One region of the Streptomyces sp. NPDC048275 genome, then DNA from elsewhere that is predicted to be linked to it. Evidence: riboswitches for the same ligand, from Rfam matches in the RefSeq annotation. Region 1 holds a riboswitch; the other holds the start of a gene.
The links. Region 1 has a riboswitch for thiamine pyrophosphate ahead of thiO (glycine oxidase ThiO). Riboswitches for the same ligand answer to the same signal wherever they lie in the genome.

Region 2: linked by a shared signal. The riboswitch ahead of thiC (phosphomethylpyrimidine synthase ThiC) and the one ahead of thiO (glycine oxidase ThiO) in region 1 are both predicted to bind thiamine pyrophosphate.

What each region holds. Positions count from the first base shown of each region.
Region 1 covers NZ_JBEZLR010000004.1:124,570-130,457, reverse strand. The annotation lists gene AB0D57_RS04540 (deoxyribonuclease IV) at 1-30, opposite strand, end outside; gene pknB (Stk1 family PASTA domain-containing Ser/Thr kinase) at 99-2,069, opposite strand; gene AB0D57_RS04530 (thiazole synthase) at 2,283-3,077, opposite strand; gene thiS (sulfur carrier protein ThiS) at 3,081-3,281, opposite strand; gene thiO (glycine oxidase ThiO) at 3,278-4,453, opposite strand; TPP riboswitch at 4,451-4,562, opposite strand; gene AB0D57_RS04515 (hypothetical protein) at 4,656-5,072, shown strand; gene AB0D57_RS04510 (FAD-dependent oxidoreductase) at 5,105-5,888, shown strand, end outside.
Region 2 covers NZ_JBEZLR010000018.1:68,281-74,168, forward strand. The annotation lists gene AB0D57_RS13995 (cupin domain-containing protein) at 1-185, shown strand, start outside; gene AB0D57_RS14000 (DUF5326 family protein) at 351-563, shown strand; gene AB0D57_RS14005 (IclR family transcriptional regulator C-terminal domain-containing protein) at 928-1,701, shown strand; gene AB0D57_RS14010 (SsgA family sporulation/cell division regulator) at 1,801-2,238, shown strand; gene AB0D57_RS14015 (YibE/F family protein) at 2,301-3,791, opposite strand; TPP riboswitch at 3,863-4,019, shown strand; gene thiC (phosphomethylpyrimidine synthase ThiC) at 4,012-5,814, shown strand.

The DNA.
Region 1 (5,888 bases):
GACGGGGTTGCGGAGCTGCTTGCTGGTCACACCCATCAGGGTGTCATGCGGCCCCGGGCGCCCCGTCGGCGGACCTCACGCCTGCCTCCCGCCCGGCCTCAGCGGATCTCGATGGTGATCGTCGACCCCTTGGGCGCCGTCTCACCGCCGTCCACCGACTGGCTCCTGACCGTGTCCCCGAAGAGTCCGAGCAGCCCACGGTCCTCGTCGACCTCGAACCCGGCATCCTCCAGAGTCTGCTTGGCGTCGTCCACGCTGTCACCCACCACGTCCGGGACCTCGACTATCTCGGGACCCTTGGAGATCGTCAGCGTCACGATGTCGCCCTCGGCGGCCTGGCGGCCCGCGCCCGGCGACTGTTCGGCGACCAGACCCTTGTCGAACTCCGAGTTGACCTGCTTCGAGGCGATCCTCACCTTCAGACCCGCCTGCTCCAGCTCCGCCGTGGCGTCCTCGACGGACGCGCCCGTGACCTCCGCGATCTCCACCGGGCTGCCCTTGCTGACGGTGATCGCGACGGCCGACCCGGAACGCCGCGTGGTCCCCGCATCCGGGTCCGTGCTGATCACGAAGCCCCGGGGGACGTCCTCGCTGAACGTGCGCGTGACCATGCCGGGCGCCAGGCCCTCGTCCCTCAGCACGGCCTTCGCCTTGTCCAGCCGGTAGCCCTGCAGATCGGGCACCTTCACTGTCCCCGGGCCGGAAGAGATGACCAGCGCCACGGAGTCGTTGTCACGGATCCGGGAGCCTGGCGCCGGGTCGCTGCTGATGACCGTGCCGCGCTTGACGGTGTCGCTGTTTCGCCGAGTGACCTTCCCTACGTCGAGACCGGCTCCCTCGATCCGCGACTTGGCCTGCGCCTCGGTCTGCGCCAGCAGCAGCGGGACCTTGGTGAACTGGCCGGAGTTGATGTACCAGACGCCCGCGCCGAGGCCGAGGACCAGCAGGATCGCGGTGACGATCGCGATCGTCCCGCGCCGCGGTGCGGGCATCCCGCTCCGGGGGCGCGAGGCGCGCCGCGACGCCGGGGGCGGCCCGGACTCGAACCGGCTGGTGTGCTCGAACCGGCTGGTCCGGTTGAGTGCGGCAGCGTCGTTCTCGTCGTGCTCGTTCACCGGCAGCAGCCGCGGCAGGGACAGCGAGCGCGGGATCACACTCGTACGGTCCTCGGCGTTGCCGTGGCCCGAGGCGAGCGCCCGGGGCGGCACGGCGTCGAGCTGTTCGGCGGTGAGCCCGGTCCGCGCCTGAAGGACCTGGCCGAGGAGCTCCACCGCGTCGTACGGGCGCACCTCGGGGTTGCGGGCGGTCGCCGAGGCGACCAGCTCGTCCAGGGCGAAGGCCATCCCCGGCACGGCGGCCGACGGAGCCGGTACGTCCTCGTGGAGGTGCTGGTAGAGCACCTGGGCGGGGGAGTCCCCGGAGTGCGGCTTGTCGCCGGTGAGCATCTCGTAGAGGACGACGCCGCACGCGTAGACGTCGACGCGGGTGTCGGCGGTGCCGTGCTCGATCTGCTCCGGAGCGAGATACGACACGGTGCCGAGAACGGCCCCCGTCGTGTTCGTGACGGTGTCCACGGCTCGTACCAGTCCGAAGTCCGCCACCTTGACCCGGCCGTCGTCCCCTATCAGGACGTTCTCCGGCTTCATGTCGCGGTGCACGAACCCGGCGCGGTGCGCGGCGCCGAGGGCGGCCAGCACCGGCTCCAGGATGTCCAGCGCGGCCCGCGGCTGCAGTGCCCCGCGATCGCGCAGCACGTCGCGCAGGGTGCACCCGGCGACGTACTCCATGGCCAGATAGACGTACGACCCGTCCGTGCCCTGGTCGAAGACCTGCACCACATTGGGGTGCGCGAGCCGGGCCACCGACTTGGCCTCCCGGATGAACCGCTCGACGAACGAGCCGTCGGCGGCCAGAGTCGGGTGCATCACCTTGAGCGCGAGCACGCGGTCGAGGCGGGTGTCCAGGGCCCGATAGACCGTGGCCATCCCGCCGACCGCGATCCGTGCGTCGACGCGATAGCGGCCGTCGAGCACGCGCCCGACAAGCGGGTCCTGAAGGGTCGTATCCACGCAGGCGAGTGTACGAGCCGCCACTGTCAACGCTGCCCGCTCGGCCCGTACAGGCCCGGGACTGCAGCGGACCTGTGACGCACCTCGCCCCCCGTCCACGACAACGCAGGCCGCACCCGCCGACGGCGAGCTGCCCCCACGGGCGACGCCCACCTTCCGATCGACCGGAAACGGGCGGTGCGCGGGCGCGAGAAAAAACCGCAGCGCCGGAGGCTAGAAGGCAGGCCGCTCGGGATCCAACCGCGCCACGCCCTCCTCAGGAGACGAGGCCAGGGCAAAGCGCCGCCGAGGAATCCGCCCCGCACGCCACGCAAGCCGCCCAGCGTCCACCGCATGCTTCATGGCCTCCGCCATCAACACCGGTTCCTGCGCCCGCGTCACAGCGGAGGCGAGCATCACACCCGCACACCCGAGCTCCATCGCCAACGCCGCATCCGACGCCGTACCGGCCCCCGCGTCCAAAATCACCGGCACGCGCGCGTGCTCCACGATCAGCTGGAAGTTGTGCGGGTTCCGGATCCCGAGCCCGGACCCGATGGGCGACCCGAGCGGCATGATCGCGGCGCACCCGACGTCCTCGAGCCTGCGCGCGAGCACGGGGTCGTCGTTCGTGTACGGCAGCACCGTGAACCCGTCGTCGACCAGCACCTCCGCCGCCTCCAGCAGCTCGATCGGATCGGGCAGCAACGTGCGCTCGTCGGCGATGACCTCCAGCTTGATCAGCTCGGTACCGAGCGCCTCGCGCGCGAGCCGGGCGGTCAGTACGGCCTCTCCCGCGGTGAAACACCCCGCCGTGTTCGGCAGCACGCGAATGCCGAGCCGGTCGAGCACGGACAGCACCGACCCGTGCGCCGAAGGGTTCACGCGTCGCATCGCGACCGTCGTCAGCTCCGTGCCGGACGCCACGAGCGCCCGCTCCAGGACATCGAGGCTGGGCGCACCCCCCGTACCCATGATCAGACGGGACGAGAAGGTCGTACCCCCGAGGACAAAAGGATCGTCGGCCATGGGTCAGCCTCCTTGGACGGCGGTGAGGATTTCGACACGGTCTCCCTCGGAGAGGGACGTGGACGACCACTGCGCGCGCGGGACGACGGTTTCGTTGAGTGCGGCGGCTATACCGGACGGGGCCGCTGTCAGGGTGGCGACGAGCGTGTCGAGGGCGGTGTCGGCGGCGATCGGGCGCCGCTCTCCGTTGACGAAGATGTTCATGCGGGCTGCTCCGTGCGGACGGCGGCGGCGCTGAAACGCGCGGCGGTGAAGGGGCGGGCCACATCGGGGAGCTCCCCCGTGGTCAGGACGTGCGCCATCACGTCCCCGGTGACGGGCGTGAGCAGGACGCCGTTGCGGTAGTGGCCGGTGGCCAGCAGGAGCCCCTCGAGTCCGGTCGGCCCGAGCAGCGGCGCGTTGTCGGGCGAACCGGGGCGATGCCCGGCGCGCGTCTCCGTGAGCGGCAGCTCGGTGATCCCGGGGACCAGCTCATGGGCGTCGCGCAGCAGCTCGTAGACCCCGCCCGCGGTCACCGTGGTGTCCCAGCCGAGCTCCTCACTCGTGGCGCCCACGACGAGCTCGCCGTTCTCGCGCGGCACCAGATAGACCTGGCTCCCGCGCACGACGGCCCGCACGGTCCGGTTCAGGAAGGGCGCGTACCGCTGCGGCACGCTCAGCCGCAGCACCTGCCCCTTCACGGGACGCACGGGCGGCAGTACGTCGTCGGGGACGCCCGCGAGCTTCCCGCTGAGGCTTCCCGCGGCGAGCACCACCTGCCCCGCCGTCGGCCGGTCGCCGTCCGTGGTGACGACCCCGGCGGCCCGATCCCGTACGACGGTCAGCCGCTCCGCCCACGCCCGGTGGAACCTCACTCCGGCCCGCTCGCACGCTGTGACCAGGGCCTTCGCCAGCCGCCGTGGGTCGATCTGGTGATCACCGTCGACCCGGAGCCCGCCGCGCACACCGGGCGCGAGCATCGGCTCCAGACGGCGGCACTCGCGACCGCTGAGCCACTCCGAGTCGAGCCCCGACCGCTGTTGCAGGGCGTGCAGTTCGCGCAGATGGGCGCGGTCGTCGGCGTCCAGCGCGACCGCAAGCGTGCCGCACCGGCGGTAGCCGAGATCCTGGCCCGTCGCCTCGGTGAGCTCGGTCACGAAGTCGGGATAACGGCGCGCGGAGGCGAGGTTCAGGCCCAGCAGGGTCTGTTCGCCGTAATGCAGCTCGGTGACGGCGGCGAGCATTCCGGCCGCCACGCGCGCGGCTCCGCCGCCGGGCTCGGGGTCCACGACCGCGGTGGCGAACCCGCGCTGAGCGGCCCGCCAGGCCGTGACGAGACCGATGATTCCGCCCCCGATGACAAGGACGTCTGAGGTATGTGTACGTGTAGGCGACATGGGCGTCCAGCCCCTCCCTTCGCCGGCATGACCCGGATCAGGTTCGTACGGTCGGAGGCCGCCAGCCTCCCTCTCAGCCCGGTGCGTCCGGGCTCCCGCGAGTGGTTTTCTGTGCTGGGGTCCGGGGGGCGTCCCCCGGGAGATGCAGCACGTTGGCTAGCGTAGCCCGCTGCCGTATGTCTCAGTAAGGGAGCCTCCGTCCATGGCCCGTTCGCTCGACGGACTCGTCCTCGCCCCGGTCGCCGATCAGGCGCCGGGACAGGTGGGTACCCGCACCCGGTTCGCCTATCACGAGCGGGACGGCGAGATCTGGGCCGAGTACGCGGGCGGGGATGTCGTGCGGGGCCATCTCGTGGGGACGCGGGAGGGCGACCGCCTCGATTTCCGGTACGTGCAGTTGAAGCGGGGCGGCGCCACGTCCTCGGGGCACTGCGTGTCGCTCGTCGTAGAGCTTCCCGACGGGCGGCTGCGCCTGGAGGAGACCTGGGAGTGGGAGTCTCAGGCGGGCAGTGGGACGAGCGTGGTGGAACAGGTGGAGCAGGCCGGACAGGTCGAACAGGTCGAACAGATCGCACGTTCGACGGGCAATGTGGAACAGGTCACTGAGCACGTCCGCTGACTGACGGATTTTCAGGTGTCTATGGTGATCAGGTGAGCGAGCAGACGCAGGCACAGGGGCGTACGGGACGGCAGGTCGTCATCGTTGGCGCGGGCATGGCCGGAGTGCAGACCGCGGTGGCCCTGCGCGACAAGGGCTTCACCGGCGGCGTGACGCTGATCGGCGCCGAGCCCCACCAACCGTACGACCGCCCGCCGTTGTCCAAAGCGGTGCTGCTCGGCAAGGCCGAGGGCTCCGCCTTCGACGTCGACTTCGAGGCACTGGACATCGAACTGCGGCTCGGCTGCGAGGCGCTGGGCGTGCGCCCCGCGGACCATGAGCTGGACACCGAGGCCGGGCCGGTGCCGTACGACGTGCTGGTCCTGGCGACCGGGGCGGAACCGATCCAGCTGCCGGGCGCGCAGGGCGTACCCGGCGTCCATCTGCTGCGCACCCTGGACGACGCCGAGCGGCTGCGCCCCGTGCTAGCCCGGCAGCACGACATCGTGGTCGTCGGGGCGGGCTGGATCGGCGCGGAGTTCGCCACCGCGGCGCGCGAGGCCGGGTGCGCGGTGACCGTCGTCGAGGCCGCCGACCGGCCGCTGGCCGGGGTACTGCCCGCCGAGGTGGCCGACCCCATGACGGCCTGGTACGCCGACAGCGGGGCGTCGTTGCGCACCCACGCGCGCGTGGAGAGCGTCGAGCCCGGCGCGGTGATCCTGGACGACGGCTCCCGGGTGCCCGCCGGCGCCGTGGTCGTCGGTATCGGCGCCCGCCCCGCCACTGACTGGCTCGCCGACTCAGGCATCGAGCTCGGGGCCCACCGCGAGGTCGTGG
Region 2 (5,888 bases), on a different contig from region 1:
AGCCGCACCAGCAGGACGAGGTGTACCTCGTGGTGAGCGGGCGGGCTGCGATCACGGTCGGTCTGGAGACCACGCAGGTGGCACGCGGCAGCGTGGTGTACGTACCCGCGGGGGTTGCCCACAAGTTCCACCACATCACCGAGGACCTGCGGGTTGTGGTGGTGTTCTCTCCGCCCGAGAGCTGACGTCCGCCTCAGGGTTCCCTAGGGGAACGGTCAGGGGAGGACAAGGGGTGCGGGGGCCCCGCCGGGCGCCCTGTCGGTTCTAGCATCGAGTGCAGGACATCAGAGAACCCGGAATCAGAGTCCCGGAGTTGGGGCGACGGGCGAAGAGAGGCAAGGACAAGGGAGATGCAAGAGATCTTCAACGGGATGCCGTGGTGGGTGAAGTGGATCGCGGTGCCGGTCATCGCCCTGGTCGTGTTCGGCACCGTGATAGTCAGTGTGCTCACTGTCGTGATCGGCCTGCTCTTCAAGGTGCTGGTCTTCGTCGCACTCGTCGGCGGTTTGATCTACGTAGTACGGAAGTTCACGTCGAGTTCGTCGTCGCGCAGCGATTGGTGAGGCGCAGCCGGGGGAGCACCTGGTAACGAGCAGGTCGGTAAAGGGGAACTCGAGGTTCCCTCGGCCGAGGGAAGTTTCCGGCGAGGCCGTCTGCAAGCGATGGCAGGCCGTTAAAGTCCGGAATTCGACGCGGGGGCGATCCCCGCGGGCAGCGCACAGCTCCCTCCCGTGTTCCCCCGCACGGGCGGTCCCCCTCGCGCTTCGGGAGTGCCCCTTGGCCACGGTTGACACCGCACCCGCAGAATCACCCGCTCCACCCATCCAGCGATCCAACGCCTCCGCGGGGCCGTGTGCCCCGCCGGCACAGCCACGCACCTCGCTTGCGGAGGCACGTACCCCGCTTGCGGATCCGCGTACTCCTCCGCTGGAGGTCCCGCCCTCGGAGCCGCATCCCACGACCTTGATCGGCTCCGTGCAGCGGGCGATGCGGCTCCTGGAGGGCGTCGCCGCACGCGAGCACGGGGCGCCGGCGAAGCAACTCGCCCGGGAAGCCGGACTCGCGCTGCCGACGGCCTACCATCTGCTGCGCACGCTGGTGCACGAGGGCTATCTACGCCGTGACAAAGGGCTGTTCTTCCTGGGGGAGGCCGCCGAGCGGCTGAGCAGCAGCGGAGCCCAGCAGAAACGTCGCAGCACGGTGAGTGAAACGCTTGCCCAGTGGCGCGATTCGATCGGTGTGCCGGTGTACTACGCGGTCTACCGCGACGGTGAGATCGAGGTCATGTGCGTCGCTGACACCCCGGGGAATCCGGCGGTGGAGGAGTGGGCCGACTTTCGGGAGACCGGGCACGCCCACGCGGTCGGCCAGTGTCTGCTGTCCCAGCTGGACGAGAAGGCCCGCCGGGATCACCTCGATCGCTATCCGGTGCAGTCGATCACTCCGTACACGGTGCGTGACAACGCCAGTCTGTTGCGGCGCCTGGAGCGGACGGGGCGGATGGAGCCCGTCATCGAGCGGCAGGAGTACGCGCTGGGCACGGTCTGCGCCGCTCTCCCCCTCACAGCCGGCACAACTGCCGCGACTTTGGCCATTTCTCTGCCTGTTCACCAAGCCGATCGACTGCTACCCGCGGCACGGCAGCTGCAGGGTGAGATCGGCAGGCTTTTAGGGTCACTCGCGATCTCTATCAGCATCTGAAAACTCACTCCTTGTGATCTCTTGTGTACGTTGAGCAAGATTTCGGCAGTGTCAGGGGGATGATTCCTGGCCAGTCGACGGCAAACGACGGGGTAGGCGATGCGCGAGTCGGTACAGGCAGAGATCATGATGAGCTTCCTCGTGTCGGAGGAGCTCTCCTTCCGTATTCCGGTGGAGCTGCGATACGAGACTTGTGATCCCTACGCGGTGCGGCTGACCTTCCACTTGCCCGGAGATGCGCCCGTGACCTGGGCGTTCGGGCGGGAGCTGCTGATCGACGGCGTGGGCCGGCCGTGCGGCGACGGTGATGTGCACATCGCGCCCGCCGATCCGGACGCGTTCGGCGAGGTGCTGATCCGGCTTCAGGTGGGCAGCGACCACGCGCTGTTCCGGTCCGGGGCGGCGCCGCTCGTGGCATTCCTCGATCGCACGGACAAGTTGGTGCCGTTGGGGCAGGAGCGTTCGCTGGCCGACTTCGACGCCCACCTCGACGAGGCGTTGGACCGGATCCTCGCGGAGGAGCAGAGCGCGGGCTGACAGCGCTCTGGTACCCCCAAGTGGAGTAACGCTTCCTCACAAGTGAGGCGTGCCAGGAGGCTTCAGCGCTTGCGGCGGCGCCCCCTCCCGCCACGCACCGGAGTCCTGCTCCCGGCGGGCTCCACGGGGACGGCAGGGCCCCCTGGCCGGTCCGCCGAGACCACCAGGGCGGCCAGCGCGGTGGTCACCGGCACTGAGGCGACGAGACCGATCGAGCCGATCAAAGTGCGCACGATCTCCTCGGCGACCAGTTCGCTGTTGGCGACCGCGCCCACACTGCTCTGCGCGATCGAGAAGAGCAGCAGCAGCGGCAGCGCGGCGCCGGCGTATGCCAGGACGAGCGTGTTGACGACCGACGCGATGTGGTCGCGGCCGATCCGAATGCCCGCGCGGTACAGACCGCGCCAGCCCATCGTCGGATTGGCCTCGTGCAGCTCCCAGACCGCGGACGTCTGTGTCACCGTCACATCGTCGAGGACACCGAGCGAACCGATGATGACGCCGGCGAGCAGTAGACCGCTCATGTCGATGGACGGATACAAGCCGTGGATCAGTCCAGTGTTGTCGTCCGTGTTGCCGGTCAGCGCGGCCCAGCCGATGAACATGGAGCCGAGTACGCCGATCAGCACCAGCGAGAGCAGCGTGCCGATCACCGCCACCGACGTGCGGGCCGAGAGGCCATGGCACATGTACAGCGCGATCAGCATGATGGCGCTGGCCCCGACAATCGCCACGATCAGTGGATCCGAGCCTTGCAGGATCGCGGGCAGGATGAAGAACGTCAGGATCAGGAAGCTGACGGCCAGCGCGATCAGCGCCATGACGCCGCGCATCCGGCCCACCACCACGGTGACCACGGCGAAGATCCCGGCGAGCAGCGCCAGGGGGAACTTCCGGTTCACGTCGCTGACGGAGTACTGCAGATCCTTGGGCGCGGAGGGTTCGTATGCGACCACGACCTTCTGGCCTTGGTGCAACTGCCGTGACTGGTCGGGCTGGACGATCTCGGTGAACGTACGGCCCTTGTCCTTGCCGGTGTCGACCCGGATCGTCGCCTTCTTGCAGTCGCCCGTCGCCTGCTGCTGGGCGGAGGAGCCTTCGGCGGTGGACGTGGCGCCGGTCGGGGTCTCCCCCGACGCGTTGACGGCTTTGCAGTCCACCTTGTCGACCTTGGTGACGGTGGCCTGCTGGGTCTGCCGGTCGAAGCCGACGCCGGTGCGCTCGTGAGACGGGGCACCACCGGGCCAGAGCACCAGGAGACCCACAAAGACCGCGGCGGCGAAGGGGATCAGCACCGCGGCGATGACCTTGCGCAGGTGCTTGGAGACAGGCGCGGCGGGGCCATGGCTGTGACTGTGAGAGTGGTCCGATCCGTGCCCGCCGCCCGATCCGTGTCCGTCTCCGGGGCCGTGCCCATCTCCGGGCCCGGGGCCACGGTCGCCGTCCGGTCCATGCCCGTGGCCGTTATCGGAGCCATGTCCATGGCCGTCACCGGAGCCGGGTCGGCGCGGCGGCTCGGGCGGTGGGAACGAGGGCTTCTGCGATGTGGTCACCGACCGATCATCGCAAGAACGGCGGAGGCCCTCTGTTCACCGCGCCAGATATGACGCTAGCGTGGAGGCACCTTTGCACACGCGGGAGCTCGGAGCACCGGGCTGAGAGGGCGCTGACCTTCGTCTTAGCGATGTTTCACATGAAACATCGGCAGACGGAAGCCGCTGCGTCGACCGCTGAACCTGTTACCGGGTAATGCCGGCGTAGGGAGTAGGTCTCATGACCAACAAGGACGTACGCACGCCTGCCTCCAGCCAGGGCGAACAGCCGCAGGAGGCCGGGAAGTCCATCGGCTGGCACAAGGCATACGTCGGGGGTTCTCGCCCCGACCTACGGGTGCCGGTCCGTCAGGTGCACCTCACCAACGGGCAGTCCGTCACGCTGTACGACACCTCCGGTCCGTACACCGATCCGACGGCCGACACCGACGTACGCAGGGGCTTGGCGCCGCTGCGCGAGAACTGGATCACTGCCCGCGGTGATACCGAGGAGTACGCGGGTCGTCCCGTCCGTCCTGAGGACGACGGGATCAAGCACACCTCGCCGCGCGGGGGCCTGCGCAACCTCGACGCCGTCTTCCCGGGGCGGCCGCGCCAGCCGCGCCGGGGCCGTCCCGGAGAGGCGGTCACACAGCTCGCATACGCTCGCCGCGGCGAGATCACGCCCGAGATGGAGTTCGTGGCGATCCGCGAGAACGTCGACCCTGAAATCGTCCGTGAGGAGATCGCCGCCGGCCGCGCGGTACTGCCCGCGAACGTCAACCACCCGGAGATCGAGCCGATGATCATCGGCAAGCGGTTCCTGGTGAAGGTCAACGCCAACATCGGCAACTCCGCTGTCACCTCCTCCATCGAGGAGGAGGTCGAGAAAATGACCTGGGCAACCCGCTGGGGCGCTGACACGGTCATGGACCTGTCCACCGGCCGCAACATCCACACCACGCGTGAATGGGTCCTGCGCAACTCCCCTGTCCCTATCGGCACGGTGCCGCTCTATCAGGCCCTGGAGAAAGTCGACGGCCACGCCGAGGAGCTGACCTGGGACATCTACAAGGACACCGTTATCGAGCAGGCCGAGCAGGGCGTGGACTACATGACCGTCCATGCGGGTGTACGCCTGCAGTACGTGCCGCTCACCGCGAACCGCAAGACCGGCATCGTCTCGCGCGGCGGCTCGATCATGGCGGCCTGGTGCCTGGCGCACCACAAGGAATCATTCCTGTACACGAACTTCGAGGAACTCTGCGAGATCCTCGCCGCCTACGACGTCACGTACTCTCTGGGCGACGGGCTGCGACCCGGGTCGATCGCGGACGCCAACGACGCGGCGCAGTTCGCGGAGTTGAGGACGCTCGGGGAACTCAACACGATCGCGAAGCGTTTTCATGTACAGACGATGATCGAAGGCCCGGGACATGTCCCGATGCACAAGATCAAAGAGAACATCGACCTTCAGCAGGAGATCTGTGATGAAGCTCCGTTCTATACGCTCGGCCCGCTGACGACGGACGTCGCGCCGGCGTACGACCACATCACCTCCGGCATCGGTGCCGCGATGATCGCCTGGTGGGGCACGGCCATGCTCTGCTATGTCACGCCCAAGGAGCACTTGGGCCTGCCTGACCGTGATGATGTCAAGACCGGCGTCATCACCTACAAGATCGCCGCCCACGCAGCCGACCTCGCCAAGGGGCACCCAGGTGCGCAGGTATGGGACGACGCGCTGTCCGACGCCCGCTTCGAATTCCGATGGGAGGACCAGTTCAACCTGGCCCTGGACCCGGATACGGCAAGGGAGTTCCACGACGAGACCCTGCCGGCCGAGCCGGCAAAGACGGCGCACTTCTGCTCCATGTGCGGCCCGAAGTTCTGCAGCATGAAGATTAGCCAAAGCATCACGGAGCGGTTCGGTGGTACGGCGGCCGCTGGGGCGACGGCGGAGGAGGTAGCCGAGGGGATGCTCCAGAAGTCGAAGGAGTTCGCGGCGAGCGGGAACAGGGTCTACCTGCCGCTGACAGACTGATTGCTGGAACGGCGGTGCTCCTTGGGGCAGTCGACCAGGAAGCACCGCCATAGTTCAGTTTCGTTGGGCATTCC